DNA from 2 places in the Paenibacillus sp. URB8-2 genome. Region 2 is predicted to be linked to the other one. Evidence: a T-box and tRNA genes for the amino acid it is inferred to sense, from the RefSeq annotation. Region 2 holds a T-box; the other holds one or more tRNA genes.

Region 1 (15,032 bases), 2.7 Mb from region 2:
GCTGTACAAGGTTATTGCCTTTACGATCGGCGCCCTGTTCGCCGGGATGGCCGGAGGTCTGTCGGCTCATACCTTCTACGTCATCACTCCGGGCAGTTTCAACTTCCTGAAGTCGTTCGAGATTCTTGTTATGGTCGTTCTCGGAGGGCTCGGCAGCACGGCCGGTTCGATCGTCGGCGCTGTATTCGTCACCCTTCTGTATACTTACCTTCGGGATTTCCCGGAATGGCGCATGATTATTTATTCGATCGTTCTGATTCTGATGATGATTTTCCGTCCAGGCGGTCTGCTTGGAAGCACGAAATTCTCTCTCAAGAAGTTCGGCAAAAAGGAGGCGAAGGCAAATGGCGGCATCGGCGACAGCAGTGCTTCTTGATGTTAAGGAAGCCAGCCGTTCCTTCGGGGGACTAAAGGCGCTCAGCGAGGTTTCTCTTCATATCAATAAAGGCGAATTGATTGGTCTGATCGGACCGAACGGCGCCGGCAAAACGACGCTGTTCAATCTCTTGACCGGTGTTTACCCGCCTTCCACAGGTAGTATTATCCTTAACAATGAGTCGGTCGGCGGCATGAAACCATACAAGATCAATCACAAGGGAGCAGCACGCACCTTTCAGAACATCCGCCTGTTTACAGCTATGACAGTGCTCGATAACGTCAAAATTGCCTTTCACCAGCATGCCAAGCACTCCATGTTCACCTCTATGCTTCGCCTGCCGAAGCATTTCAATGGGGAGGGCGAAATTACGCAGAAGGCGATGGATATTCTGAAAATATTCAATCTCGATGATCAAAGCGAAGAGCTTGCCGGCAATCTCAGCTACGGCAACCAGCGGCGCCTTGAAATCGCGCGTGCGCTTGCGGCCGGACCGAAGCTGCTGCTGCTCGACGAGCCGGCGGCCGGTATGAATCCGAACGAGACGCGCGATTTGATGAATCTCATCGCCTGGATCCGCAAGGAATTTGACCTTACGATTCTTCTCATCGAGCATGACATGTCGCTTGTTATGGGAGTCTGCGACCGGATTTATGTACTTGACCGCGGAATACTCATCGCAAACGGTACGCCGTCCGAGATCCGGAGCAATCCGAAGGTTATCGAAGCGTATTTGGGACAGGAGGCGTAAAGGCTATGCTTACAGTACAGGGAATCAACGTATACTACGGAGCCATTCACGCTCTGAAGGACCTCAGCATCAACGTCAACCAGGGAGAGATCGTTACGCTGATCGGAGCCAACGGCGCCGGCAAGTCGACGCTTCTCAAGACGCTTTCGGGATTGCTTAAGCCGAAGACCGGAAGCATTGAATTTCTGGGGAAATCCATTACGAACCAGAGCGTTCAGGCGATCGTCAAGCAGGGGCTGATCCATTGCCCCGAAGGACGACGCGTGTTTGCCAATATGTCTGTAGAGGAAAATCTGGAGCTCGGCGCTTATTTGCAGGATTCCAGCAATTTGGCGGCCGATTTCGAGAAGGTCTACAACACCTTCCCGCGTCTTCGGGAACGCAAGAAGCAGCAGGCCGGAACACTGTCCGGCGGCGAACAGCAGATGCTCGCTATGGGACGCGCCATTATGGGACATCCGAAGCTGCTGCTGCTGGATGAACCGTCCATGGGCCTTGCCCCGCTTCTGGTACAGGATATTTTTAAGATTATCCAGGAAGTGAACGCGGCCGGAACGACCGTGCTGCTGGTTGAACAAAATGCGCATCAGGCACTCAAAATCGCCCACCGCGCTTATGTGCTGGAAACCGGCAGAGTCGTACTGGAAGGAGACGCCAAGGAATTGGCGGATTCGGAAGAAATCAAAATGGCTTATCTCGGGCACTAACGCGGTTAGTTCTAATCATGGCATCACAGAACCAACATATAAATTAAATTATCTGGGAGGCTGGGAGAACAATGAAGAAAATCGGGGCCATTATTTTGTCGACAGTACTGACTGCTGTATTGGCAGCAGGCTGCGGCAGCAACAAGACAGAGAACAGCGGAAATTCCGCAAGCGGCAGCAACTCTGCCGGAGACACTATCAAAATCGGGGCTGTCCTTGAGCTCACGGGCGGCCAGGCTTCCTTCGGCGACTCGGCTCTGAAAGGCGCGAAGCTCGCAGTTAAAGAAATCAATGATGCAGGCGGTGTCCTCGGCAAGAAGCTTGAATTGATTGAAGCCGATAACGCTTCGAAATCCGAAGAAGCAACACAAGCCGCGCAAAAGCTGATTACCAACGACAAAGTGGTAACCATTATCGGTTCAACGACTTCCACTAACACATTGGGAATCGTTCCGGTTGCTCAAGAGAAACAAATTCCGCTCGTAAGCTCCTCTGCAACCAACCCGAAAGTTACGGTTGATGAGCGTTCCGGCAAAGTGAATGAGTGGGTGTTCCGCGCTTCCTTTATCGATCCTTTCCAAGGACAAGTAATGGCTAACTTTGCAAGCAACACGCTGAAAGCAAAAACGGCTGTTATCTACACAGATACTTCGAGTGACTACTCTAAAGGTCTGCAAACCTTCTTTGAAGAGACTTTCACAAAGAACGGCGGACAAATCCTGAGCAAAGAGTCTTACCAACAAAAGGACTCTGACTTCAAAGCCGTACTGACACGTATTAAAGAAGCTAACCCGGATGTTATCTACCTGCCAGGCTACTATGAAGAAGTCGGCAAAATCCTGAAACAGGCCCGCGAAATGGGAATTACGGTTCCGTTCATGGGCGGCGACGGCTGGGATTCTCCACAGCTTGCAGAAATCGCAGGTGCAGCAGCTTTGGACAACACTTACATGTCCAACCACTATTCGCCGGAAGATACTGCTCCTGAAGTTAAGTCCTTCGTTGACGCATACAAAGCGGGCAACGGTGATGCAGTACCGGACGGCATGGCAGCCCTTGGCTATGACGCTGTTAAGCTGGTAGCCGACGCTATTACCCGCGCAGGGGAAGCCACTCCGGCCAAGATCAAAGATGCTCTGGCAGCGACCAAAGATCTGCAGCTTGCCACTGGCAAAATTTCGATGAACGAATCGCATGACCCGGTTAAAGCGGCTGTTGTACTGAAATTCGTAGGCGGCAAGCAAACTTTCGAAACCAAGGTTAATCCGTAAGTTTGCAGCACTTCAGCAGCTGATGGGATAACGGCAAATTCGATTTGATCTCTCTTTCGTAAAAGACAATTCATTTCCAAAATATCGCTAGGCTGCTCAGGAAGCCGCTCCATTTGTCAATGGGGCGGCTGTCCTGCTATCTTGCCATATACGAGAAGGAGGAATAAGCATGATTGTCGGTATACCGAAAGAAATCAAGAATAACGAAAACCGTGTGGGTATCACACCGGCGGGAGTCGAAGCGCTAAAAAAGGCGGGGCACACTGTGCTGATTGAGACTTCCGCCGGTACTGGCAGCGGATTCGACGATTCGGAATACCGGAATAAAGGGGCTGAAATTCTCTCCGCCCCTTCGGAGGTTTGGTCCAGAGCGGAGATGGTGATCAAGGTGAAGGAGCCTCTGCCGGAAGAGTATGGCTTCTTCCGCCGGAATCTGATCCTGTTCACTTATCTTCATCTTGCTCCCGAAGCGGGTCTTACAAAGGCGCTGGTGGACAGTGGAGTTGTCGCCGTCGGCTACGAAACGATTCAGCTTCCAGACGGCTCGCTGCCGCTGCTGACGCCTATGAGCGAAGTAGCGGGACGGATGGCCGTTCAGATCGGCGCAGGGCTGCTGGAGAAGCCGCATGGCGGTAAAGGCATCTTAATGGGCGGCGTACCGGGAGTGAGGCCCGCAGAAGTCGTTATCGTTGGAGGAGGCGTTGTCGGAACGAACGCGGCAAAGGTCGCGATCGGCATGGGCGCCAGGGTTACCATCCTCGATTTGAATGCGAACCGGCTTCGGGAGCTGGACGATATTTTCGGCGGACGGCTGATCACCATCATGTCGGATTCCTATCATCTCGAGGAGGCGGTCCGTAAAGCCGATTTGCTGATTGGCGCCGTGTTGATTCCGGGCGCCCGCGCGCCGAAGCTGATCACGGAATATATGGTCCGGCAGATGACGGAAGGCTCGGTTATCGTTGACGTCGCTATCGACCAGGGAGGTTCAATTGAGACCATCGACCGGATTACCACTCATGAGAATCCGACCTATATCAAACATGGGGTTGTTCATTATGCAGTCGCCAATATGCCGGGAGCGGTCGCCCGAACATCGACGCTGGCGCTGACAAATGTAACGATTCCATACGCGCTGCGAATTTCGAATTTCGGCATGCGTGAGGCGGCGGAAGGCAATGCCGCGCTCGCACGAGGCATCAATGTGGCAGCCGGACAAGTCACCAATCAGGCAGTGGCCGAAAGTTTAGGCTATGAATTTAAGGACGGATTGGAAGCTTTGAAGGAGACGGGCCTCTTTTAAAACAGGCCTTCCTTCTTTCTCCGCGGGAAGGGCGGAGAAAGGGGGACGGCGGTTTGCATCCATGTGGCAAGCCGCCGTATTTTATTCTAAAAAATAATGCTTGTCAGATGAATGAGGATTTGTTATACTCATTTTTGTTGTGACACTAAAGTAAGGCCCGTTGGTCAAGGGGTTAAGACACCTCCCTTTCACGGAGGTAACAGGGGTTCGAATCCCCTACGGGTCACCATAAGCGGTAGTGGTGGAATGGCAGACACGCTATCTTGAGGGGGTAGTGGGCGTACGCTCGTGGAGGTTCGAGTCCTCTCTACCGCATAATAACCAAGAAAGAGAATCCTGAGAGATCAGGGTTCTTTTTTTGTATCAAGGGAATTTTTGAGATGAGGCCGGACCAATATATTGCGAGCTCAGAACTACTCCGCCAACCAATTCAAAGCGCCGGCATATTGGGGATACAGCTGGGTGATGCAAGCCGGACAAATATCATGGGTTAATTCGACATGAAGCTCTTGTTGGAGGAAGCGTTCGACAGGAACCCAATGCCCGCCCTTGCGGACGGATTTGCAGGAAGCACAGATCGGCAGGAAAGGAAGCGGCTTTCGGTATGGAGACTTGACCGGCGGCTTGGAAGGCAGCGAGTCGGTGACAGAAGGGACATGACGGTGGGACAGCAGAACAAAAGAGGTCGCTCCATTCGTCTCTTCCGGTATGGGGAAAGCCTCGATCTGAAACCATTTTCCTCCCCTCAGAAAAGGAGGTTTGGGAAACCGGCCGCTGAAAACGAGACGCTCACCCAGAAAGATGGACTGAAGGGCCTGAATAAGCTCGGTCATATAGTCCGGCGGCAGAATCAGCTCCCGCATCAGTTCAAAATAATCGATTCCCATCCACTCAAAGCCCGCTGAGAGGCCCGCGGCGATACCGTAGGCTTTCCATGAGTCGTTCGCAGCGGTGATGTGACCTCGTTTGTCGATAGCCAGTACGCTGCCGGGCAGAGTGTAAGTCAGTCGGGTAACAAGGGACAAAGCGCTTTCAGACAAAGGGATCGCTCCTTGACATGATCAGGATGGAATACTAAGATTAAGCAGATTAAATGGAAGCTCAATCATTTTCCGGTTCACCCGGAATGTTCGGAGGTATCTCCAGCAGTTGGTCGACTTGCCGGCGGTAGCGCATGGCTCTGCGTGTTCCGTAAATGAGATTGGACAGGCGGTAGGGCGGAATGCCGTACTTTTGGCAAAAGTCCTTCTGACTCAGCATCATCTCCGCCAGGCGCTGCTTGATCGCCCATCCGTAAGGGGTTATGGGCTTTTTGCTGCTCATCTCGCTCACCTCTTATCGACATTCCAGCCGTATGATATAATGGGATAAGGCATAAGATTAGTTAATTATATACTTTTTTACGTCATTTTACAACGATAGATGACTTTTATAAGTAATTTGTCATAATTTCGGAAGGCGGTTTGGAAATGCAGTCCATTTATGATCGAATTGAGCTTTTGATTAACAAAAAAGGTATTACCAAAAAATCGTTCTGTGAGCAGCTCGGCATCAGTACAGGCAATATGGGAGACTGGAAACGGGGCAAGTCCACGCCCGGAACGCATAAATTAATCGAAATCGGCGCTTTTTTCGGCGTCAGTCTGGACTGGCTCATTCTGGGCAAGACCTCTCCGTCCATACTGCGTGAAGGGAGCGAGGATTATTTTTTTGAACATATACGGCAATCCAATTGCCATTTCGATGAGCTGGAGCCTCGCGAGAAGGAATTTATTAAAGAATATCTCGCTTTTTCTAAATACCGCAGACGGATACAGGATGAACAGCTTCCCGAATAATTTAGCTTTACTTTTGCAGAATAAGCGAGTATAATAACATGTGTTGGTCTCAAAAAGATCATTCACCGCGCGGTAGTGGTGGAATGGCAGACACGCTATCTTGAGGGGGTAGTGGGCGTACGCCCGTGGAGGTTCGAGTCCTCTCTACCGCATACAGTAAAGAAGCCTTGCGCAGCAGGGCTTTTTTTATTTTTTCTGCAAATGGCGATTTTACAAGTGATGGGAATTCCAGTATGATCTTAATACCGAGTTTTTGCATTGGAATAGATGAGCGTACGGTTTGAAAACTTAATTTTGGAGGCTGTGCAAATGGTGAAAATCGCTAAGAACTTGACCGAACTGATTGGAAATACACCGCTTCTCGAATTGTCCAGTTTCAAAGAGGATGGCGCTGCAGCGAACATTCTGGCCAAGCTGGAGTATTTCAATCCGGCGGGCAGTGTAAAGGACCGGATCGGCTACGCCATGATCAAGGATGCCGAAGACAAGGGACTCATCAATAAAGACACGACCCTCATCGAGCCGACCAGCGGAAATACCGGCATCGGTCTTGCGTTTGCGGCGGCGGCTCTCGGCTACCGCTTGATTATTATTTTGCCCGAATCCTTCAGTACGGAGCGCCGAAAGCTTCTGAAACAGCTCGGGGCGGAACTCGTGCTGACCCAGGCTTCGGAGGGCATGGCGGGCGCGATCCGCAAAGCGGAAGAGATATCCGCCGAGATACCTAATTCCTACATCCCGCAGCAGTTTGAAAATCCGGCCAACCCCGATATTCACCGGAAGTCGACGGCCGAAGAAATCTGGAACGATACCGAGGGAAAAGTGGATATTTTCGTCGCCGGTGTAGGTACCGGAGGAACGGTCACGGGGGTCGGCGAGGTTCTTAAGCAGCGCAATCCGCAAGTGCGCATAGTGGCCGTGGAACCGGCCGGTTCGCCTGTTCTATCCGGCGGGCAGCGAGGTCCTCATGCGATACAGGGCATCGGAGCGGGCTTCGTGCCGGCTAACTTTAACCGGGCCGCGGTGGATGAGATCATCACGGTGAAGAATGAAGAGGCGATACAAACGGCGCAAAAGCTGGCAAGGAAGGAAGGGCTGCTTGTCGGGATTTCTTCCGGGGCCGCGGCATTCGCCGCTTACCAGCTGGCCAAAAGACCGGAGAATCAAGGCAAGAACATCGTCGTCATTCTGCCGGACACCGGTGAACGGTACATTTCAACCGATTTGTTTCCCGAAGAGTAAAAATGAGAGCGGCATTCGAGCCGTGTAAGGAAGCGGTCAGAGGGACCGGTCGACGAGCAGAAATGCCCGTTGACCGGTCTTTTTTTAAAATATATGAATGTATAAGCTGTGCTAAAAAAGCCTTCCCGCCCGTATTGACGAAAAGAAGCTGTAAGCGTATACTAAATCCATGAAGCACAAATGATAAATAAAAAAGCACATATGTGCAAGAATATAAAGGGTCTGGAGAGAAAGCTGATGACAATCCATGATGAAGATAGAAGGCTGTTGGCTCAAATCGCCCGAATGTATTATCTCGATGACATGACGCAAAGCGAAATCTCAAAGGCGCTGGGCATATACCGCACTTCAATTAGCCGTCTGCTGAAGAGAGCTCGGGAAGAAGGCGTGGTTCAGATCAAGATTACGGAGGGTGAAGGCAAGTACGAAATTGAGGAACATTTGGAAAGCGTATTTCAACTGAAAAGGGTAGTTGTCGTGCCCTCCAACCCTGAATTGTCCGAGTCGGGACGGAAAAAGGCCGTGGCCAGAGCGGGGGCAGAGCTGATGAAAAATGTAATAGTGGACGGCGATGTCGTAGGATTTGCCTGGGGCACCACCATGGGAAGTCTGATCGGAGAATTTACCGATTGCGAACAGCGTTCCGCGCATTTCGTTCCCCTGGTTGGGGGGCCCGGACCGATGGAAACGAAGTACCACGTCAATGCCATCGTGTACAGCATCGCGAATGACTACGGAGGAGAAGCGTATCTGATTGACGCAGCGGCCGTTGTGGAACGCAAGGAAACGAGAGACGAAATCGTGCAAGCGCATTATTTTCGCAAAATATCCGATCTGTGGGATCGTCTTACGGTCGCTGTAGTCGGCATCGGTGCTCCCATCAGCAATTCCAACATGATCTGGACCGGATTTTACGGCGACAAGGAGATTGCCGACCTAAACCGGCATAACGCGATCGGCGATATTTGTTCTAGGTTCTACGACTCGGAAGGGAATTTAATTGAATCTGAACTAACCGAGCGAACGATTGCAATTCCTCTGGAACGGCTTCGGAACACCCGGTATACAATTGCTCTGGCAGAATCGGCAGAGAAGGCACCTTCCATTATCGGGGCCATCAAGGGCAAATATATCAACACCTTGGTTACCAATGAAGAAACCGCGGTAGAGATACTCCGTCTGGCGGCTCAAGATCAATCGCACGCAATGAATTGAAGGGGGTGATTAATCATGGGATTTATCATTATTGTGATTGCGTTGTCATGGCTCTTGCAAAGTGTGCTCGGGTTCCTGCAAATCAGACATTTCAATCGGCATTACACGGAACTGAGGCGGATCGGGCGAGTTGCCATTGGCAAAAAGACGGGAAGGTTCAGGGCAGGCACTGTTGTTATGCTCGCAATCGACTCGCATGGAAACATTCTGAAAGCCGCCAAGATGCAGGGAGTTACGGTCTTTTCCAGAGTGCGATCCTTGAAAGGTCTGGAAGGCAAGCCGCTTCCGAAGCTGGAAGAGGAAGACCTCGCGGGGTTCGACAAGCTGACAAAAGGCGCTATCAGGGATGCCATAAGCAGCTATAAGATTATTTCAAATGGAGGTGAATTGAAGCTTAAGAAGACCTGGCTCGAAAGACTAATACCGGCTAAAAAATAGCAAAATGGGGTGAAAGTATGGATATTGTAACAAACCTGGCCAACGGCTTTATGAATCTGTTCAGGCAGGGAGGCGTGACCTTCACCAATCTGGTTACAGGAATTGTCCCGCTGCTGATTATGCTGCTGGTGGCCATGAATGCGCTGATTCAACTGATCGGCCAGGAACGAGTGGAGCGAGTCGCAAGGAAATCGGCAAAAAATCCGTTCACGCGCTATTTTATCCTTCCGATTGTAGGCACTTTTATTCTTGCCAATCCGATGACCCTCTCGCTGGGAAGATTCCTGCCCGAAAAATACAAACCCAGCTACTATGCCGCGGCCTCTTATTCCTGCCACACGCATAACGGATTGTTCCCGCATGTGAATCCTGGAGAACTGTTCGTATTCCTGGGAATCGCTGCAGGCATCACTACACTGGGCCTCAACACGACGGAGCTGGCGCTGCGGTACTTCCTGGTAGGGATTGTAACGAACTTTTTCAGAGGCTGGGTAACCGACCTTACCACTTCCATCGTCGAGAAGCAGCAGAAAGTAAAACTGAAAGAAACCGTTAATTTGTAGGAGGTGGTAAACATGAGTCATTACAATGCGGTTATTATCAAAGCGGGAACAGGCGGGTTTGGTGGTCCGCTCATTATCAGGCCGACTGAGGGAAAAAACAAGGTGGTCTACATAACAGGGGGGACGAAACCGGATATTGCCGACCGCATCGCGGAGCTTACCGGGGCCGAACTGGTAGACGGCTTTAAAACAAGCGTGCCTGAAAAGGAAATCGCCTGCGTGATCATCGACTGTGGAGGGACACTGCGCTGCGGCGTGTATCCGCAAAAAGGGATCTTGACCATTAATGTGCTCCCGACGGGGAAGAGCGGACCGCTGGCAAAGCATATTACCGAGGAAATCTATGTATCCGGAGTGAAGGTTTCGGACATTGAGCCGTATGAAGGTGCTGCAACACCCCATACAGCCCAGCCCGAAAAAAGTGATGCAGAAATAAAAACTCAACCTAAGTATAGCGCAAACCAAAAAATAAGTGAACAGCAAAAGCCGAAAGGCTTGCTGGCACGGGTCGGCATGGCAATGGGCTCCATTGTAAGCGTGTTCTATCAGGCGGGACGGGAAGCGATCGAGACGGTTATCAAGACCATTCTGCCTTTCATGGCCTTTGTGGCGATGTTGATCGGGATTATTAACGCCTCGGGAATCGGCGACGTATTCGCCAAATTCCTCTCGCCGTTCGCGGGCTCTCTGCCCGGCTTGCTCCTGATCTCGCTGGTATGCTCATTTCCGTTGCTGTCTCCTTTTTTGGGACCGGGTTCGGTTATCGCGCAGGTTGTCGGCACTCTCATCGGAGTTGAAATCGGCAAAGGAAATATCCCGCCGCATCTGGCGCTGCCCGCCCTGTTCGCCATCAATTCTCAGGCTGCCGCCGATTTCGTTCCCGTGGGACTGGGGCTGGCGGAGGCTGAGGTGGAGACGATCGAAGTAGGTGTGCCAGCCGTATTGTACGGCCGGTTTCTTACCGGGGCACCCACGGTCTTTATCGCTTGGTTGGCCAGCTTCGGCCTGTACAGTTAATGACCTGAATGGAGGACTTTGTTATGCAAACCGTTTATCAAACCCGGATTACGCAGATCGGTTCGTCGGTGTTTGATTTTATTGAAGATAAAATCTTTGTGCTGTTCGGTGAGAACGCGCCTTCGGATGTGGCGGATTATTGTCTTCTGATCCATATAAACGATGTTGAAGGCGAAATCGAAAAGGGAGATGTTCTGCTCCTGGATGGCATCGAGTATACGATCACTTCGGTCGGAAGCAAAGTGTCCAGAAATTTAAAGCTGCTGGGGCATATCACCCTTCAGTTTGATGGAAGAGAAACGGAAGGGCTGCCCGGCACGCTGTATTTGGAGGACAAGGATTTTCACAAACCGGGAATCGGCGGCGAAATTAAAATTATCAAAAAATAAAAAGATCGATAAAGGAGAGTTAAGGATATGAGTAAACGTAAAGTGGCAATAGTTGCCGGCGGAGGCCAAAGTTTGGGAGAAACGCTTTGCTATCGTCTCGCTGACGAAGGCTATGATATTGTAGTGGCTGATTTAAACGGTGAACAGGCGGAGAGCGTGGCCCGGACCGTGAAAGAACATCATGGACAAAAAGCGCTGGCTGTAGCGGTAAATTTCATCCATGAACACGAAGTAATCGAGATGGTGGGCAAGGCAACGGAAGCCTTGGGGCGCATTGATCTGCTTGTTTATGTGGCGGGTGTCGCCAAGAGCCGTAAAATTACCGACTTTGGCCTGGAAGATTGGAATTTAACCGTCGACGTAAATCTCACCGGATACTTTTTGTGCGCAAGAGAAGTGTCGCGAGTAATGATCGGGCAGGGCGGGGGAAATATCATCCAAATCAATTCGAAATCGGGCAAGGTCGGCAGCAAGCATAATTCGGCATATTCCGCTTCCAAATTCGGCGGGGTGGGGCTGACGCAAAGCCTTGCGCTTGATCTGGCGGAGCACAATATCCGTGTCAACTCAATTATGCCGGGCAATCTGCTGAAATCGCCGATGTTCCAGAGCCTGATTCCCCAATATGCCCAAAAACTTGGCATCAAACCGGAAGAGGTGGAGCAGGTATATACGGATAAAGTGCCGCTGAAGCGGGGCTGCACGTATGATGATATCGCCAATGCCGTTATCTTTTACGCATCCGATAAAGCGTCTTATATGACGGGGCAATCCATTAACGTGACGGGCGGCCAGGTCATGCACTAACCGGGGAGTGCCTCAGGAACGAATGCTGATAGAATAACGAAAAGGATTGAGCAGGAGAGTAATGCTGCGCAATCCTTTTTTCTTTTTTCGGGAAATGCCGGCTGTAGTGTTATTCAATCAAGCAGACTCTTAATTTCATCTTCAATGCTTTCCGGCGTCGTTGTCGGGGCAAAACGTTTCAGCACGCGCCCTTCGCTGTCGACCAGGAATTTGGTGAAGTTCCATTTTACGCTTTTAGAGCCGAGCGCGCCGGGAGCCTCCTTCGTTAAATATTTGTATAAAGGATGGGCATTGTCGCCGTTGACATCGATTTTTTCATACATCGGAAAGGAGACACCGTAGTTGAGCTGGCAAAATTCCTGGATTTCCGCACTGCTGCCGGGTTCCTGTGATGCAAACTGATTGCTCGGAAAGCCGAGCACTTCGAAGCCACGGTCCTTAAATTTTTCGTACAACTTCTGCAGACCTTCATACTGGGGGGTGAAGCCGCACTTGCTCGCCGTATTCACAATAAGCAGCACCTTGCCTTCATACTTGGACAATGATTCTTCTTGACCGCGCAGGGTATTGGCTTGGTAATCATAAACGCTCATGAATTAGGGCCTCCTCTAAACCATATTGTATTTATAACAATTTAATTTTAAACAATTTACAATCACAATCAAGACCTTTTGAGTAAATTTAAAATTTTTTGTATTTTCCCGTTTCAAATCGCGCCTCAAGTTTAATTAAAGGTAGTGTCAGGGTGGGAAATTGGATTATAAAGGAGACGATATTAATGAAAGCACTGTATACAGCTACTGCAACGGTTCGCGGCGGACGTGAAGGCTCATTTGAATCCTCCGACGGCGCCTTGAAGCATAATCTGAGCATGCCCAGAGAACTGGGCGGTTCGGGAGGAACGGGCACGAATCCTGAGCAGCTGTTTGCTGCAGGATACGGCGCCTGCTATGAAAGTGCGCTAGCCAATGTTGCCCGTAAGGAAGGTGTCAAGCTTCAGGATGTGGAGGTTACGTCGAACGTATCCATCGGCAAAGATGAGAGCGACGGTGGATTTAAGCTGTCTGTACGGCTTGATGTGAAAATGTCGGGTGTTGACCATGACAAAGCGGAGGATTTGGCGAAGAAAGCCCATGATTTCTGTCCGTACTCCAAAGCGACGAGGGGAAATATCGAGGTGGAGCTAAATGTGCTGGAAATGAGCCGTCAGTAATTCCTTCGCTAAGCTGGCAGACGAAATATGCATAAAAAAGACTCGTTTCCGCGTTGGCGAAAGCGAGTCTTTTTTGAATGACCCAATGGCTGGAGTTTAGAAGGATCTTACTTTGCCGGAGGCTTGCTGTCAATGATCAGCTGAGCTTCGTCGTTCGTAAGGTCGTAATTCAAAAACTGCTTGTAGAAACTTACGGTTTCCTGAACCATGTTCAGATCGGGGAACAGGTCGGGATGAAGCGTCTTGGCCGCCCATTGGATTTGCAGCGCGGCTTCGGCGCCGTAGCGGTCCCAAAGGAACGCGCCGCTCGGGTTGTTATAGACATGGCCGTTCTTGACGGCATTCAGCGTCTTCCAAGCGGGATCGTCCATAATGTGGTCGGTATCCGTCAAACCGCTGCCGATCATAATGTAATCCGGATTCCAGGAAATAATCTGCTCCAGGCTCACTGGCTTCATGTTGCCGCTCAGCTCTTGAGCGGCGTTGATGCCCCCTGCTACTTCAATCCAGTTCTGGATCATCGTATCCTTGCCGTCCACTTGAAGCGGTGACAGGGACTGAATATGCAGCACTTTGGGCTTGTCCGATTCGGCAATTTTGGACGTTACGGCCGTAATATCTTTCAGTTTGCCGTCCAGATAGCCGATAAAGGAGTCGGCCCGCTGGCTTGCGTCATCTCCAAGGATTTGTCCCGTCAGGCGGAAACATTCTTTCATCTCGTCAAAATTCGTAAAGTTCAGCGTTACTGTGGGAATCCCAGCATTCTCCAGAAGCTGAATCAGCGGAGAACCAGTTGACGCGAAGGCGATGTCAGGCTTGTTCTTCAGCACCTCTTCCATTTGCACCTCAGATTTGGTGAAGGCGGTCACGGCATTGTTCATCTGCGGATTTACTTTGTACAGCCAGGGGACCGACTTGGGAGTAGAGATCGTGGACACGATTTTGTCTCCTGCTCCGAGAATCGTCACGACCTCGTTATGAGCCGGCCAGGCATCAGCAATTTTATTAATTTGCGAAGGAACTGTCACCTGGCGTCCGTCGGTATCCGTAATGGTCTTGCCTGCCTCGGCTGTCTGCGAGGAAGTCGTCTGCGGAGAAGCTGCCGGCGATGCTGCGGTTCCGGTGTCACCGGCATTCCCATTTGTATTATTGCTTCCGCATCCTGACAGAACCAGGATTAATGCCGCCGTTAGTATGAACGCCAGCAAGCTTTTTTCTTTGAATCTTCTTTGCATGATAGTACCTCCTATGTTTGTGAATGATGAAGTTTGGTTAAGAGAGCTCCTCAAGCATATGACTTTCCGTTCGCATAAGCGGTATGCAGGTCTTTACTTTCTGTCCTGTGGCGGCGGTGAACTCCGCTACCTCGACATCAATGCCATACGCGGATCTCAGATTTCCGGACGTGACGACTTCTTTTACGGACCCTGCCAAAAAAGGGAGTCCGCGGCGCAGAAGCGCTGCCCTGTCGGAGCATAAAAAAGCGTGGTCCGGAAAATGCGACGTCATGACGACCGTCATTCCCCGGTTGCTGAGCAGCCTGATCTGTTCCAGCATCCGGATCTGATTGCCGAAATCGAGATTGGACGTCGGCTCGTCCATAATCAGAATGTCAGGCTGCTGCGCCAGTGCCCGGGCGATCAGGACCATCTGCCGCTCTCCTCCGCTGAGCTCCGTATAGATCCGGTCCCGGAGCGAGTCGATTTGAAGGCTGTCCAAGGCCTCATCGGCAATGCTCTTGTCCTTGGAATTCGGTGCGGCGAACAAACCGAGATGGGCGGTGCGGCCCATTGTTACCACATCGATGACACTGAAAGGAAATGGGGCGCTGTGCGCCTGGGGAACATAGCCTACAGCCCGGGCCAGCATCTGTCTGGACCATCCCGCCGTGCTTTGCCCATT
Region 2 (15,032 bases):
GGAACGATATGGAGAAGGAGGTTTTCTTTCCCGGACCCTCACCTGCTTGTTCCTGTGCCTCCTTCGATGACGAGGAACATCCGATCAAAGAGGCTGCTAATAGCGACACGCCCACCATGGAAAGCATCCATCGCTTCATTTCCATCAGCTCCCTGTTACATAATTTTTGTCAGCGGCACTCGAATGTCCAGACGTTCGAAGCGACTCTATCGCAGGCCGCAGCAGCTTAGATAAATGCTCACTCATCAGCATGTGCCCGTAATCGGAAGGATGAATCAGATCGGACGTGAGCGATGCAAGATCTCGCATGATCCGTGCTCCATCCAGCAGATGCAGCTGAGGATGTTTTCTGCTTTCACAGCAATGAAGCAGCGCTTCGTTAAAGATTTTCTCTTGGACATGAAGATGATGCGATGCATCAAGAAAATAAGTTGCGCGATTCGGATAAATCGTAGTGACGAACACCGGTTTGTCGCGATGGCGTTCGATAACCCGGTCCAGCAGGTAAGTCACCCTCCGCTTGAATTCCTCGGGAGTCACCACTGCGCGCATGTTGACGCCAAGCTCCAGAAACAGGAAATCCCAATCCCCGCGTTCGGCCAGATGATCGGCAACGACGGTCTCGCAATAGCAAGATCCGCTGAGCGCAAGGTTAAGCACATCCACGCCGAGTCTGCGCGCAGTCTGCTGCAAGTATCCGTTGAAATGGTGCGTGGATCCTGCGCTCTGACTGATGGAAGACCCGTATGCCAGCATCGTAAGCGTTGGAACCTCATCCGGCCTCGGCGCGCGCACTTCGCAGCCAAAGGCATCCACCTCGTAGAAGACAGCCCCGAAGCGGTCAAAATGCAAGCGCCACACGTTAGAGGAAAATCCAGACTGATTCAGCCGTTCGCTCGGCACCTCTACGAAACGCTCCGGCTCCTCCAGGTGCAGGGTGGTTACCGTACCGGCCTGCAGACAATGCCGGGAATGAAAAAAATCCCCTCTGCATACCACGATGCGGCCGTTAATATCATTCGAGCCGACGGTGACCCTGACATGCTTGGATTCGGTGACAAACCGCAATTCGCAGCCGTTCGATTGTACCGCCTTGGTCCTTCCTTTCTCCGACAAACCAATGCGCACATGCTGCGGAAAACGCTGCAGGTGCAATCCAGATTGATGGGGTTTATGTACCAGCTCCGAAACATTGTGAAAATACACGCCTTGCTTTTCCATCGTTGCAGCCACACCACCTTAATGATTACGAAATAGTACTAACTCATATCTGACTCTAAATAAATCATATACTAATAATGAAAGCGTAGTCAATATGATTTTTTATTATTTATGAGTCATATATGAGTTAACGGTTGTGCAATAATCAAATAGTCCAACAAAGAAAAAAGCACAAGTTCAGCGCTGAACCTGTGCCGGAATTTTCGAATGGAAATGCAACCCTCAAGAGCGCGGAGTCTCCTGATCCGCCGTGTTCAATGCTACCTCGAGCCTGCGGCATAACTCGCCCTTTTCCAGCAAGCCAGAAACAAACATCATGATATCACGTTGAATCCCCTTCAACTGGCGGTTATTTAAGCCCAGCTCCGTCACCATGCGATAGGTGGGAAAGATCTCGCGGTAAAGCTGAAAGCGGGCCGGACGATAGACGACTTCCTCGCCCTCCCATTCCATCGCCAAACGGTTGGCTGCAATATTCAGCGTCTTGCGCCGAATGAGCAGTTGCGCCTCGTACGAGGTGAGAAAATCGACGAGAAGCATGGCTGCATCCTTGTTCTGCGATTTGCTGTTAACCGCCAGCCCGTTTATGATCAGCAGCGTATTGGTATTTTGCAGCCTGGGCAGCGGGGCAATGTCGAATGCCAGATCGGAATGACGCAATTGATTCAAGAAGTAATAGGTGGTCATAATCATGGACACTTTGCCTTGCAAGAACAAGGCTTCTGCATCCGCATCGCTCTCGGACAGTATGGTCGGGAATACATCTTTCATGCTTATCAGCTTTCGACAGGTTCCCAAACTATCGATTAACTTTGAACCGCAGAGCCGTAATTTGCCTTCGCCGTCCCTTTCTGCCTCGAACGTCGTGCCGCTTTGAAGCAGGAACAATGGCCACCGGTTACGAGAAGGCAGATAAAAATAAAAGCCGTACCAGTCATGTTCTTCAGCCACTTTACGTCCGTTAGAGAACAAATCGTCCCAGGTCCAACTGCTGTCGGGAGGCGATATACCGGCTTCCTTAAAGTGGCGTTTATTATAACAAAGCACGACAGGAGAAAATATGAAGGGGCGAACGCGATTCCTGTCACCGTACCGGAACGGTTCGGAAAGAATACGGTACGCGTCCGGCTGCTCCTCCAGCGGCTCCAGCAACTCCGTACACCCTTGCTCCAAAAAATCCTGGTAATTGTTATTGTTGATCAGTACGACATCTATGATTTCCGATTGCAAATATTCCTTCAGCGATGCCGAGTAGCTTCCTGAAGGCAATTCGAGCGGCTGAACGTCGATATGCGGATACCTTTTGCCGAACTCATTCAGAAGCTCTTGCATCTCTACAAGCTTTGGGATGGTGTTCACATATCCGAATTTGATCGTCGTTTTGTACTCCGGTGCCGGAGGGATTACCCGATTGCCGACACGCGGAATTTTCTCAATCAGGCCTTCGTCCACCAGTACCTTAAGCCCGTTGCGCACGGAAGCGTTACTAAGTCCGAAACGCACCTCCAAGTCGCTCTCCGAAGGAAGATAACTGCCAATCGCAATACTCCCGGAATGAATTTCATGTCGCAATGTTTGAATCATTTCCTCTATCTTAATACGGAAAAATTTTCGGCTATTCCTTTTCTGCATTGGGGTTCCTCGCCATCTTCCGGTTACTCCTGCCCATATGGGACAAGTTTACAGTACTCATCATACTGAAATCCTTCCGGAACGACAAGTCTCGGAGTTTGGTCCGAGTAAAACTGCGTTCATCGCCGACGGCGGCCAGACAGTGGCGGCCAATGCGCCGTAACACGAATAATATTGTCATGGCACCAATGGCATGTGTGTAATTAACAACAAGGCGCCATCTCCAAAAAAAGAACGTATGGCTGAAACTACGAGAATAGGCCACGAGGATTCAATTCCGTTTATTATGAACAGAGCAAAAATCAAAGTAAAAATTGCAATAAATGCGTTTTGCGACACAAGATGTACAGACGCGGCTATGACATGCTTGAAGCAACACTCGACTTCCTGGTACGGGACCATGAGGCAGTACTTCAGGAGTAAGGCTTCTGTGGCGTGTATTTGTTCAGTACGTAAAACATTCTTGAAATTAAAGCGGATGTCCCCCCATATTATCCGGTTGTTCGCTTGTCATTTACCCTCCAACTTATGACGTACCGTTATTCCTTCCGGCAGAACTCGCATCTGAATCTCCCCGTGCTGGTCCGTGCGAAAAACCGTTGTTCGGGCTGCGGATAACCGTTCCAGCACTTCGCCATTGGGATGGCCGTACAGGTTGTTGACCCCGGCGGAGATTACTGCGGCACGCGGCTTCCAGTACTCCAGCCAGACGCCACCGGTGGATGACTTGCTGCCATGATGGGCGACTTTCAGTACATCGACGGGGGAGGCAGTGTCCCCCGATGCCTGGACGGCGTTTAACATGCGTTCCTCGCTCTCCGTATCAATATCCCCCGTAAATAAAAAGCTTCTTCCGCTCATGTCGAGGCGAAAGACAACAGAAGCCGGATTCTGCTCCTCCAGCATCGGAATTTCTTTTCCTGCCGTCTTCATCGGCACCGGCCACAAGAAGGACAATTTTGTGGAGTCATCCGGTGACAGAGCCATCCCCCGATGAACGCCGTACAGCTTTACCCCGCGATCAAGCGCCGTCTTCATCAGCTTGATGTATTCCTCCCGCTGGGCCAGCGTTCCGTTTAACAGCAGCGCCGACACCGGAATCTCCTCCAGTACGGCTTGAAGACCGCCTGCGTGATCCTGATCCGCATGTGTCAAAATCACCGCATCGAGCCGGTGGATGCCACGCTTTTTGAGCAGGGGAACCAGCGTCTTGGCCCCGACCTCGTAAGGGCTGCGGCGGATGCGCCACTCCTCCTTGCTGCCGTACCTCATCGTTCCGCCGCCGTCAACGAGAATGTGGGCGCCTTCCGGCGTGGTAATCAGCATGCTGTCGCCCTGTCCCACATCCAGAAAACTGACGGAGCCCTCGGGTGACAGTTTCTCCGGGCGGTATCCCGTATACAGCAATATGGTGAAGGCCCCGGCGAGCGCCGCGGCCGCGATGCGATAGCGGATCAGCGTTCCGGCACGCTCCAGATCACCGGGGAACGCGGCAGCGGAATGCGGATCCTTGGAAAACGGCTGCAGACCTTCAAGCGGCCTTGTCTCGTCTTCTGCATACAGCGGCGCGTCGCGCATTTCGGCGTAATGCTTCAGCACCCGAAGCAGCGCGTACAGCAGCGCATAATACAGGGCAATCCATAAAAGAGATGGCGAGCGCCAAATCGTTATTCCCGCATAACGTCCGGTCCATTCAACGGCGTCAAACGTCACGTCATTCATCATTTCTACAGCATGGGCCAGAGCATTGGCACAGACCGGCCATATCTTGCCGAGCAGCAGCGCGGCCGTCCCTGCGGGAAGTACAGCAAAGGTGATAAAGGGAACCAGCACCAGATTAGCCGCAAAAGACAGCAACGCAAACTGGTTAAAATAGTAAATGGTCAGCGGAAAGGAAACAAGCTGCGCAACCAGCGTGACAGCCACCGCGCTTCCGAGCCTGCGGGGCAGAGCTGAAACCAGCGGCATGGCCAGCGGAACATAGATCATAAGCCCGGCCGTAACGAGAAAAGACAGCTGAAAGCTGACGTTCAGCAAAAAATACGGCTCCCATATCAGCATCAGCAGCGCAGATGCGGCCAATATGTGCATGCCGTCCTTCAGCACACCCATGCGCGCCGCATACAAGGCAATCATGCTCATCAGCCCCGCCCGGACGACGGACGGGCCCGCGCCGGATAGAAGCACATAAGCCGGAACCAGCAGCAGCGTAACGGTCAGCGCCGTCTCTCTGGTGAACCTCAGCCGTGACAGGACAAACAGCAGAAAGCCTGCGTAAACTGCGACATGCATTCCTGAAATGGCAAGAATATGCGTCAGCCCGAGTCTGGAAAACTCCCGGTACGTCTCCGGGTCGAGCTCATCCTGCATCCCGATGATTAGCCCCTTCAAATATCCTGCGTCTTTCTTACGGAACAGGGATTCCAGCTCAGTGCCCAGTTGCGCTCTGACGGCATCGTTCCAGCGCAGAAGTGTTCGAAAGCTCCACGTTGCCGGGGGCGCGGCATCGATTTGCCCGGTCCCGGAAATTTTCAACAGCCAATGAATATGCCGGTTCCGCAAATACCCGCGGTAATCGAAGCCTCCGAAATTCCTTGCGCCGGAAGGAGACGACAGCGCCCCCTCCATTGCTACACGGTCTCCTCTTCTCCAGGAGGCCGCGACGGCGATTTCCTGCTCGGCTTGGAGCTTCAGCTGTACTGCGATTTTTTCCCCATGGACCAGTTTGGCGCCTTCTTCGGCTGGGCCGCTTGTTCCGTCCGGGCTCAGCGGCGGCGCTGACTTCTCCTCTCCACTATCGGACAGAGAACCGTCCTGAGCGCCGGATGACCGGATTCCATCAAGTTTAACTGTAAAATCCACCCGATCGCCGTCCCGCTCCACGGTTGAAACAATCGTCCCCTCCGCGTAAACGGCCAGTTCTTCCATCTGAACAGAAGACATTCCAAGCGCCTCTGGAAGAATGCTTGCATTCCGGTGGTCATTCCATTCCCAGTACGCTCCGCCCAGGGCAACAGTCATCCACAGCATGATCAGTTGCTTCCGGCTCCATCGGCCGGATATTATGGCAGCCGCCAGCAGCAGCGACACCCCGGCCCAAGCCGCAAGAAGCCTTCCTGGGGGCAGCATGCTTGCGGCCGTGTTTCCTGCTACCCAGCAGATGACAACATAGAGCAGCGGTCTTCTTCTCATCGACCTGCCTCCTTTCTGTCCAATCTAACTACATCATGGAACACAATCAGCCCCGAAAAAGGCAAAAAAAGAACCCCTGCAAACGCATAATGCGTTAGACAGAGGTTCTTCCTCCTGTTTCGGTACTTTGTTCTGAATTTCATTGATAAGCTGCGTCCGCCTTAGTCGGATACGCTCAGCACCGTCTCGCGCGGAGGCTCATACCCTTCCAGCCGGCGGAACTGGATGCCCTTCGAGGACATCATCAGCCGTACCTTTTCCGTATCCTTGGGATAACTGCGAAAATACACGATTTCGACGACGCCGCTGTTCGCAAGCATATTCGCACAGGTCCAGCATGGCTCGTCAGTTACATATACCGTGCTGCCTTCACGGTCAATCCGGTCCGTAAAGAGCAGCAAATTCTGCTCCGCATGGATCGTCCGGATGCAGCGCTGCTTTTTGACCATTGTCTCCGTCCCATCCACAATCTCCAGTTCATACTGCTCGGAGACCATGCATCCCTCTTCGGAGCAGTCCGGCACCCCCATGGGAGCACCGTTATAAGCCGTGCCAAGCAGCTTCTTGCCCTGGACGAGCACGGCGCCAACATGGCGGCGCGGACAGCGCGAACGTGTCGAAACCATAAAGGCGATGTCCATGAAATAGGTATCCCAATCTTTGCGATAGGCAGTGGTCATTGTCGTTCCCCATTTTCTCCAAGATCGTTGTTCACTATTGTAGCATATCCCCCGTCCGCGCACTATAACAACCGTCGCTTACCGAATAAGGCGTCAGGCAAAGCTATTCGCTAAAAAAAACGTAGGGTTTCAGCTTCTCCAGCATCTTCGGGCCGATTCCTTTGACGTTCTCCAAATCGGACGCGCTGCGGAATGCACCATGCTGTTTTCGGTAATCCAGAATCGCCTGCGCTTTCTTTTCGCCAATGCCGGGCAGGCTTGTCAGTTCGGAGATTCCCGCTGTATTGACATCGACCTTGCCCTCCGCTGAAGCCTGGTCATCCGCCGCCGCAGTTGTGGGAGCGGCGGCACTGCCCAACGGGCTCCCGCCACCCCTGGATTGCGCCGCAGCATCCGCCGCCGGTGCGGTTGCGGCTTCCCCGGCGCCCTGCCCGCCGCCCTGCATCAGAATGCCGTCGGTTTTCGCTGCCGCCTCGGCTGTTGAGGCGGCCGGCTCACCGGCGCCTTGCCCTCCGCCCTGCACCGCGCTACCGCCCGCTGCCGCCGCGTTCTCTGCCGGTGTTGCGGCCTCCCCAGCGCCCTGCCCGCCACCCAGCACCGCTCTGCCGCCCGCTGCCGCAGCGTTCTCCGCCGGTGCGGTTGCGGCCTCCCCAGCGCCTTGACTGCGGCCCTGCTCCATGCGATCCGCTGCCGCAGCATTCTCCGCTGATGCGGCCTTCCCTGCGGACTTCCCGCTATCCCTGTCCCGGCTGCCGCCCGCATCCGACCCCGGCCCGCTTTCAACCGCCTGCGCCACCCGGATGTTCAGCGTTTCCCAACCCGCTGCTCCAATATCCCGGCCGCTTCCGGCGTTCCAGAGCAGACCGCCTCCGATAATAGCTGCGGCGATTCCGCCGATTAGCTTAGTCTTTTTCATAACCGCTCACCTCGTCCTTCTTGTCTTCTGATAAATCTGTTACCGGTTTCCAGGTTTCACCTAAATATTAGGCATGAGTCCAGGACTACAATGCATACATATAACGAAGAACATTACTGCCAATGAGTAAAGCGCGAAAGGAGGGAACCACAGGATGAAAGTGGGTTTTATCGGAACGGGCAGCATGGGCGGCCTGTTGATCGACGCCTTTCTTTCTTCCGGGGGGCTTCTGGCCGGTGACGTGATTGCGAGCAACCGCAGTCCGCAGAAGTTGGCTCGGCTCGCGCAGCTTCACCCCGGGATCACGCTGGCGGAAAGCAACGGCGAGACTGCGGTCCGAAGCGATATTTTATTTTTATGCGTCAAGCCGATGGAATTTAAAGCGCTGACCGATGAAATCGGCCATTGTCTCCGCAGCGAACAAATCGTCGTCTCCATTACCAGCCCGGTTCAGATCTACCATCTGGAAAGCGCGCTGCCGTCCAAAATCGCCAAAATCATTCCCAGCATCACGCACAGCGTATACAGCGGAACCTCGCTCTGCGTGCTCGGCAGCCGGCTGGGGGACGAAGACAGAGTGCAGGTGCTTAAGCTGATGTCCCATATCGGCACTCCGGTGGAAATTTACGAGCACCATACCCGTATCTCTTCCGATTTTTCCAGCTGCGGTCCGGCGTTCCTTAGCTACTTTATCGAACGCTGGATTGAAGCGGCCGCGGATGCGACCGGAATCGACCGGATGCTGGCGGGAAAGCTTGCGGGCGAAATGCTGCTTGGAACGGGCAAGCTGCTGACCGAAGGTGAATTTACGCCGCAGGAGCTGCAGGACCGGGTCGCAGTGCCCGGCGGGATTACCGCCGAAGCGCTGAACCACCTGCGGTGCAGTCTGGACGGCGTGTTCGAGCGGCTGATCGCGACGACGCACGGGAAGTACGATGAGGATGTGGCCAAACTCGATTCGCTGTTCGGACAGGACGGGATAACCCATAGGAAATGAGGGACATCCTTGCGACATAACCAGCCTTGGCCGCATAGCTTAACCGGGATATTTCGCATAAAAAGCCTAAGAAGAAACGGCTTCGCCGTCCTCTGGAAGAGGAAGGCATCCGTTTCTCGTAAAAATATCAGGTTAAGGATAAGCACGAAGCTTATACTTTCTGATATTTCAAGAAGAAACGCCTGACGGCGTCCTTGACGAACGCAAGTACGTTTCTCGTAGAAATATAAGGCCTTTTATAAGCGTGAAACTTATAAATTCTTATATTTGCAAAAAAACGCAAAAACCCCGCAGCGGGATAAACTCCGCCGCGGGGTTTGGCGTGCTTCGCTAACCCGCTACGATATTGACCAGCTTGCCCGGAACCGCAATGACCTTGCGGACGGTCTTGCCTTCGATAGCCGCGCTCACATTCGGAAGAGCCAGCGCATGCGCCTGCATTTCCTCTTGTCCCATGTCCTGCGGAATCAGGCTGCGCTGAACGATTTTGCCGTTCACTTGAACCACGATTTCCACCTCTGCGTCCACAGTCAGCGCCTCTTCGTAACTCGGCCACTCCACATAGGAGATGGTGCCTTCATGTCCGAGCAGCTGCCACAATTCTTCGGCAAGATGGGGAGCGAGAGGCGACAGCATCTGCGCGAAGTTCTCCATCGCCTTGATCGGAAGCGTATCCTGTTTGTAGGCGTCGTTGATAAAGATCATCAGCTGGCTGATCACCGTATTGAAGCGCAGATTTTCGAAATCATCAGTCACTTTCTTAATCGTCTTGTGCCAGGTGCGCTTGAATTCTTCGGTGCCGCCGTTCTCAGTGATTTTGGCGCTCAGACCGCCCTCTTCATTTGCGAACAGGCGCCATACACGGGAAAGGAAGCGGTGAATGCCTTCCACGCCGTTTGCGTTCCAAGGCTTGGTTGCCTCCAGCGGACCCATGAACATTTCATACATGCGCAGCGTATCCGCGCCGAATTCGCCCACAATCTCGTCGGGGTTGATGACATTGCCGCGCGATTTGCTCATCTTCTCGTTGTTCGTGCCGAGAATCATGCCTTGGTTGACCAGCTTGTAGAACGGCTCCTTCGTGTTAACAACACCGATATCGTACAGCACCTTATGCCAGAAGCGGGCATACAGCAGGTGAAGCACCGCATGCTCGGCGCCGCCGATGTACAGATCGACCGGCAGCCATTCCTTCTGCTTCTCGGGTGAGCACAGCTCCTTGTCGTTATGCGGATCGATGTAACGCAGATAGTACCAGCAGCTGCCGGCCCACTGCGGCATCGTGTTCGTCTCGCGGCGGGCTTTCATGCCGGTCTCCGGGTCGACCGTCTCAACCCAATCCGTCACGTTGGCCAGCGGCGATTCGCCTGTGCCCGAAGGCTTGATCGCGTCGACATCCGGCAGAACCAGCGGCAGTTGGTCTTCCGGGACCGTCTTCATCGTGCCGTCTTCCAGATGCAGAACCGGGATCGGCTCGCCCCAATAGCGCTGACGGCTGAACAGCCAGTCGCGCAGGCGGTAGGTAACCTTGCCCTTGCCGAAGCCTTTTTCCTCAAGCCAGGCGATCATGGCAGGGATGGCCGCTGCGTTGTCGAGTCCGTTCAGGAAATCGGAATTGACATGCGGACCGTCACCGCTGTAAGCTTCCTCTTCCAGATTGCCCCCCTGGACAACCTCGATGATGTCAAGTCCAAACTGCTTGGCGAACTCCCAGTCACGCGAGTCATGTCCGGGAACCGCCATGATGGCACCCGTGCCGTATCCGGCCAGGACATAGTCCGCAATCCAGATTGGCAGCTTGGCGCCGTTGACCGGGTTGACCGCATAGGCGCCCGTAAACACGCCGGTCTTCTCTTTGGCAAGATCTGTCCGCTCCAGATCGCTCTTGCGGGAGGCCAGCATCTGGTAATCCTCCACAGCCGGGCGCTGGGCATCGGTAGTAATCGACGCTACCAGTTCGTGCTCGGGCGCGAGCACGCAGTAGCTTGCTCCGAACAGGGTGTCGGGACGCGTTGTAAACACGGTCAGATCCGCATCATGCCCGTCGATGCCGAAGGTGACTTCGGCGCCCTTCGATTTGCCGATCCAGTTGCGCTGCATGTCCTTGATGCTCTCGGACCAGTCCAGCTCTTCCAGATCCTCCAGCAGACGCTCGGCGTATTCGGTAATCCGCAGAATCCACTGGCGCATCGGTCTGCGGATGACAGGATGCCCGCCGCGCTCGCTTTTGCCGTCGATGACTTCTTCGTTGGACAGTACGGTGCCGAGTGCCTCACACCAGTTCACCGGCACTTCCGCTACGTATGCCAGGCCGCGATTGTACAGTTGAATGAATATCCACTGGGTCCATTTATAGTATTTGGGGTCCGTCGTGCTGATCTCGCGGTCCCAATCATAGGAGAAGCCCAGCGATTTGATCTGGCGGCGGAAGTTATTGACGTTCTTGATCGTGATATCACGCGGATGCTGACCCGTATCCAGCGCATGCTGCTCGGCAGGCAAACCAAAGGCATCCCAGCCCATCGGGTGAAGCACATTGTAGCCGCGCATCCGCTTGTAGCGGGAGACGATATCCGTCGCCGTATATCCTTCCGGATGCCCTACATGAAGACCAGCCCCCGAAGGGTACGGAAACATGTCGAGTGCGTAAAATTTAGGTTTGCCCGGTTCCTCTCCGGTCTTGAAGGTGTGATGCTCTTCCCAATATTGCTGCCATTTCGGTTCCAGTACCTGCGCCCGGTAGCCCTGGGCGGCTGTATTTCCCTTGCTGTCACTCATTTCCTATTCCTCCTTGAATTGCTGCGAACCTCCAATCAAGAAGAAACGCCTGACGGCGTCTTTCAAGACGCAAGTGCGTTTCTCGTAGAAATACAAGGTCTTTTATAAGCGTGAAACTTATAAATTCTTGTATTTAAAAAAAGCCCCCCATCCCTAGCGTATACACGCTAGGGACGAGAGGCTGAATTCCCGTGGTACCACCCTAGTTAGCAGGCGGACATTTACGTTGTCGCTTGCTCACTCTAACGCCCTATAACGTAGGCGGGCCGACGGCGGTTAACGCTTGGGAATCTTCTCCGGTCAGAAAAGCTTCTCTTTCCGTTTCGGAAGTTGCCCCGCGGTTTGCGCCGTTTCTCAGAGGCGAGTTCATTTCGCTGTCGTCAACCGGCTTGCACCAAGTACACCGGCTCTCTGCATGACACAACTGAAATTAATGCTCCTCATCACTGAATCTTTTGAAGTTTATATTCCACAATATTATATACAAAACCTGCCGCTCCAGTCAATGCGCATTCCCCTCATACCGGTTTCCGCTTCATATAATAGGTGATCAGATGCTGAATGACGACTTTGCCAGCCGCGAACACCGGCACCGCCAGAATCAAGCCGACAATGCCGGCGATTTCTCCGCCCACAAGCAGCGCAAAAATAATAAGCAGCGGGTGCAAATGCAGCGTCCGGCCGACGACCTGCGGCGAGATGACATTGCTCTCCAGCATCTGGCACAGCGTATTCACAACGACGACAAGCAGCACCAGGCGAAATGAAATCGTCGACGCCATCACGATTGCGGGAGCCGCTCCGAGAAATGGCCCCAAATACGGAACGAGTTCAAATATGGCCACAAGACTCGCGAACAGCAGCGCATACGGCATTCCGATCAAAGCGTAGCCGATATAAGCCATTGTGCCGATAATCAGACTGACCAGAAACTGGCCGCGGATATAATTTCCAAGCGCCTCGTCGATATCTTTTAACATTGTCACAATGGATTTGCGGCGGGAGCGCGGGAGACAGGAGACAAGCGCCCGTTCAAACACATCGAAATCTTTCAAAATATAGAACACCAGAAATGGAACGATAAAAGCGTCGAACAGGACGCCGATCGTCGTGCCGATATGGTCGAGGAAATTCGAAATTCCTTTGGCAAGACGGCCTTCCAGCTGAAAAAACCAGTTGTTCATCCCCATCTCCACTCCCGGAGGGATAAGACGGGTATCCATGCTGTGCATAAGCCCCTGCGCCCTCAGCGTCATCTCCGGCAAATGCTCGTTAAGCTCTTCCAGCTGTTTAATGAGCATCGGTATAAGGTTGACGGCGATGACTGCAATCGCGGTCAGAAATACGGCATAAATCAGCAGTACGGCCACTCCGCGCGGCATCTTCCTTCCGGCCAGCATGCTGACGACCGGATTGAGTACATACGAGATAATCATGGCGGCAAGAAAGGGGGCAAGCACCGCCTTCAAAAAGGTGAAAATATGCTGCAGCATCGGATGAAGCAGCCAGACAAAATACAAAATGATCAGAGCGAGCAGCACCCCGACCATTGACCGAAACCATTTGCTTCCGAGCCATTGCTCCATGGCGTTACCTCCTGCGGCCAAACTGGACTGGCTTGTAAAGTAAGTATATGTCTGTCCGCCGAAAAATAACCGCCGTTTATCGCAAACAAAAAGAAACGCCCAACCACCCCTGCCGCATTATCGCAGCAAGGAGACTGGACGCCATCCATCTTATGTAACCGCCTCTTGAGACAAGCGATCAGCTTGCCTCAGGAAGTGGCGTGAATATGAGGAAACTCCTGGACCATTTCCTCTCCGCAGAACAAATCGTCCAGCGAACTGAGCGTGCCGTCTTCTTCAACCTGATAGACCGACATTTTCTCGCCGTTCACCGTCAGTTCGATGAAACATCCCCAGCAATAAAATTGATGGGAACCGATCTTACCGATATCCTTGGACCCGCAGTTTGGACACTTCATACATACATTCCACCTATCCGTTGACGATATTAATATTATTTTCCAAGCGTTCTTCACTAAGTGCGGGAACCAGAACCGCGTTCTCCCCAATAGTCATTTCCGGCAAACAAGGCAGCCATTTACGGCCTTCCATCAAATCGGTCACCAGACCGTCGCTGATTTCCAGTGCTACTATTGTGTTTCCCAACTTTTGGTCAAAATAAACATCGGACACTTTTCCAAGGATCGTTCCGGTCTCCGTCACGACCTGCAGGCCTTTCAGTTTGCTCTTGCCCTCCAAGAAGGTGTGGGGTATGCTGTCCGCGTCCTTCTTCCGAATGGACTCCTCACTCTGTATCATCACGGCATCCTCGCCATAGGCGACAATGTCTTCCCATGCCACAACTTTCACATGACCGCCGAAAAAAGATTTGCTTTCCAGTTCAATACCCGTAATGTTCCAGTTTGAATCCAAAATACAATCGACAATTTTGCCGATTTCTTTACCTTCATCGACTCCAAATACGTTAAGACCGACAAAATCTTGGAGTTTCATGGCCGCAGATCTCCTTACATTAAGGGAGTCTAGGAGAATTCAGGCAAGCCTTAACGCCGCCGAAGCTCCTGAAACGAAGGGAATACCTTCCCCGGCGACAAAAGACTCTAGTCTTTATTACGCAGCCGTTTGACAATGGTTTCAATTTTCCGGGCAACATGTTCCATTTCTTCAGTAGTATTACCCAAACCGGTGCTGAACCGAATCGCGGAGCTTAAATAATCATCCCGAAGATTCATCGCCTTCAGCACATGCGAGATTTCGATGGAACCGGAGGTGCAGGCCGATCCGCTCGAGGCGGCTATCCCCTCCATGTCGAGATTCATCAGCATGACGTCCGAGCGAACACCGGGAAAGCTGATATTGGTAATATTCGGCAGTCCATGCTCGATATCCCCATTAATATGGTAGGCGTCCCGTCCGATTCCCTGGTCCAGTCCATGAAGCAGCCGGTCCCGAAGCAGCAAGGATTCCTCATGCTTGTCCGCTTGACCCTGTACGGAGAGTTCAACCGCCTTGGCAAATCCGGCCGCACCGGCCAGATTCTCCGTCCCCGCCCGGCGCCCCCGTTCCTGCAAGCCCCCGTGCAGCCGGGGATGAAGCGGCGCGCCGCGCCGGACATAGAGGCCGCCGATTCCCTGCGGTCCGTTGATTTTGTGAGCGGTAAAGCTCATGTAGTCCACAGGCAAATCAGACAGCGAAATCGGGACCGAGCCCAGCGCCTGCACGGCGTCCACATGGAATAATATGCCCCGCTTCCGGGCCAGCCGGCCCATCTCTTCAATGGGCTGAACCGTGCCCACTTCATTGTTGGCCAGCATGATGCTGATCAGAAACGTGTCGTCCCGAAGCGCGGCTTCGAGGTCTTCCAGAGCAACCCGGCCCGTTCCGTCGACAGGAAGATAAGTTAAGGAATATCCTTCCTTCTCCAGTTCCTGGCAGGCATGCAGCACCGCGTGGTGCTCAATGGCCGTCGTAATAATATGACCGCCTTTGCGGGAATGAGCCGCGCCGAACAGCGCCAGGTTGTCGCTCTCCGTGCCCCCGCCGGTAAATATCCATTCATCGGAGAAACAGCCCAAAGAGGCGGCGATGGC

The links. The T-box of region 2 lies ahead of leuS (leucine--tRNA ligase). A T-box ahead of a tRNA ligase gene usually reads a tRNA of that ligase, here a tRNA-Leu.
Region 1: it has a tRNA-Leu gene. The T-box ahead of leuS (leucine--tRNA ligase) is inferred to sense a tRNA for this amino acid. The anticodon was not compared.

Annotation. Positions count from the first base shown of each region.
Region 1 is NZ_AP023239.1:1,364,939-1,379,970, forward strand. Features, by position in the region: gene PUR_RS06380 (branched-chain amino acid ABC transporter permease) at 1-376, shown strand, start outside; gene PUR_RS06385 (ABC transporter ATP-binding protein) at 345-1,127, shown strand; gene PUR_RS06390 (ABC transporter ATP-binding protein) at 1,133-1,834, shown strand; gene PUR_RS06395 (ABC transporter substrate-binding protein) at 1,906-3,105, shown strand; gene ald (alanine dehydrogenase) at 3,275-4,408, shown strand; tRNA gene PUR_RS06405 (tRNA-Glu) at 4,563-4,637, shown strand; tRNA gene PUR_RS06410 (tRNA-Leu) at 4,641-4,723, shown strand; gene PUR_RS06415 (PAS domain-containing protein) at 4,822-5,448, opposite strand; gene PUR_RS06420 (XRE family transcriptional regulator) at 5,510-5,731, opposite strand; gene PUR_RS06425 (helix-turn-helix domain-containing protein) at 5,878-6,246, shown strand; tRNA gene PUR_RS06430 (tRNA-Leu) at 6,316-6,398, shown strand; gene cysK (cysteine synthase A) at 6,556-7,488, shown strand; gene PUR_RS06440 (sugar-binding transcriptional regulator) at 7,726-8,703, shown strand; gene PUR_RS06445 (transcriptional regulator GutM) at 8,719-9,141, shown strand; gene srlA (PTS glucitol/sorbitol transporter subunit IIC) at 9,159-9,704, shown strand; gene srlE (PTS glucitol/sorbitol transporter subunit IIB) at 9,717-10,721, shown strand; gene PUR_RS06460 (PTS glucitol/sorbitol transporter subunit IIA) at 10,745-11,110, shown strand; gene srlD (sorbitol-6-phosphate dehydrogenase) at 11,138-11,917, shown strand; gene PUR_RS06470 (glutathione peroxidase) at 12,031-12,510, opposite strand; gene PUR_RS06475 (organic hydroperoxide resistance protein) at 12,696-13,130, shown strand; gene PUR_RS06480 (ABC transporter substrate-binding protein) at 13,238-14,365, opposite strand; gene PUR_RS06485 (ABC transporter ATP-binding protein) at 14,403-15,032, opposite strand, start outside.
Region 2 is NZ_AP023239.1:4,110,439-4,125,470, forward strand. Features, by position in the region: gene PUR_RS19005 (extracellular solute-binding protein) at 1-139, opposite strand, end outside; gene PUR_RS19010 (SGNH/GDSL hydrolase family protein) at 145-1,221, opposite strand; gene PUR_RS19015 (extracellular solute-binding protein) at 1,444-2,805, opposite strand; gene PUR_RS19020 (ComEC/Rec2 family competence protein) at 3,364-6,045, opposite strand; gene PUR_RS19025 (deoxycytidylate deaminase) at 6,207-6,725, opposite strand; gene PUR_RS19030 (ComEA family DNA-binding protein) at 6,829-7,641, opposite strand; gene comER (late competence protein ComER) at 7,796-8,638, shown strand; gene leuS (leucine--tRNA ligase) at 8,969-11,416, opposite strand; T-box leader at 11,583-11,872, opposite strand; gene PUR_RS19045 (AI-2E family transporter) at 11,935-13,002, opposite strand; gene PUR_RS19050 (hypothetical protein) at 13,191-13,400, opposite strand; gene PUR_RS19055 (PRC-barrel domain-containing protein) at 13,414-13,935, opposite strand; gene PUR_RS19060 (cysteine desulfurase family protein) at 14,043-15,032, opposite strand, start outside.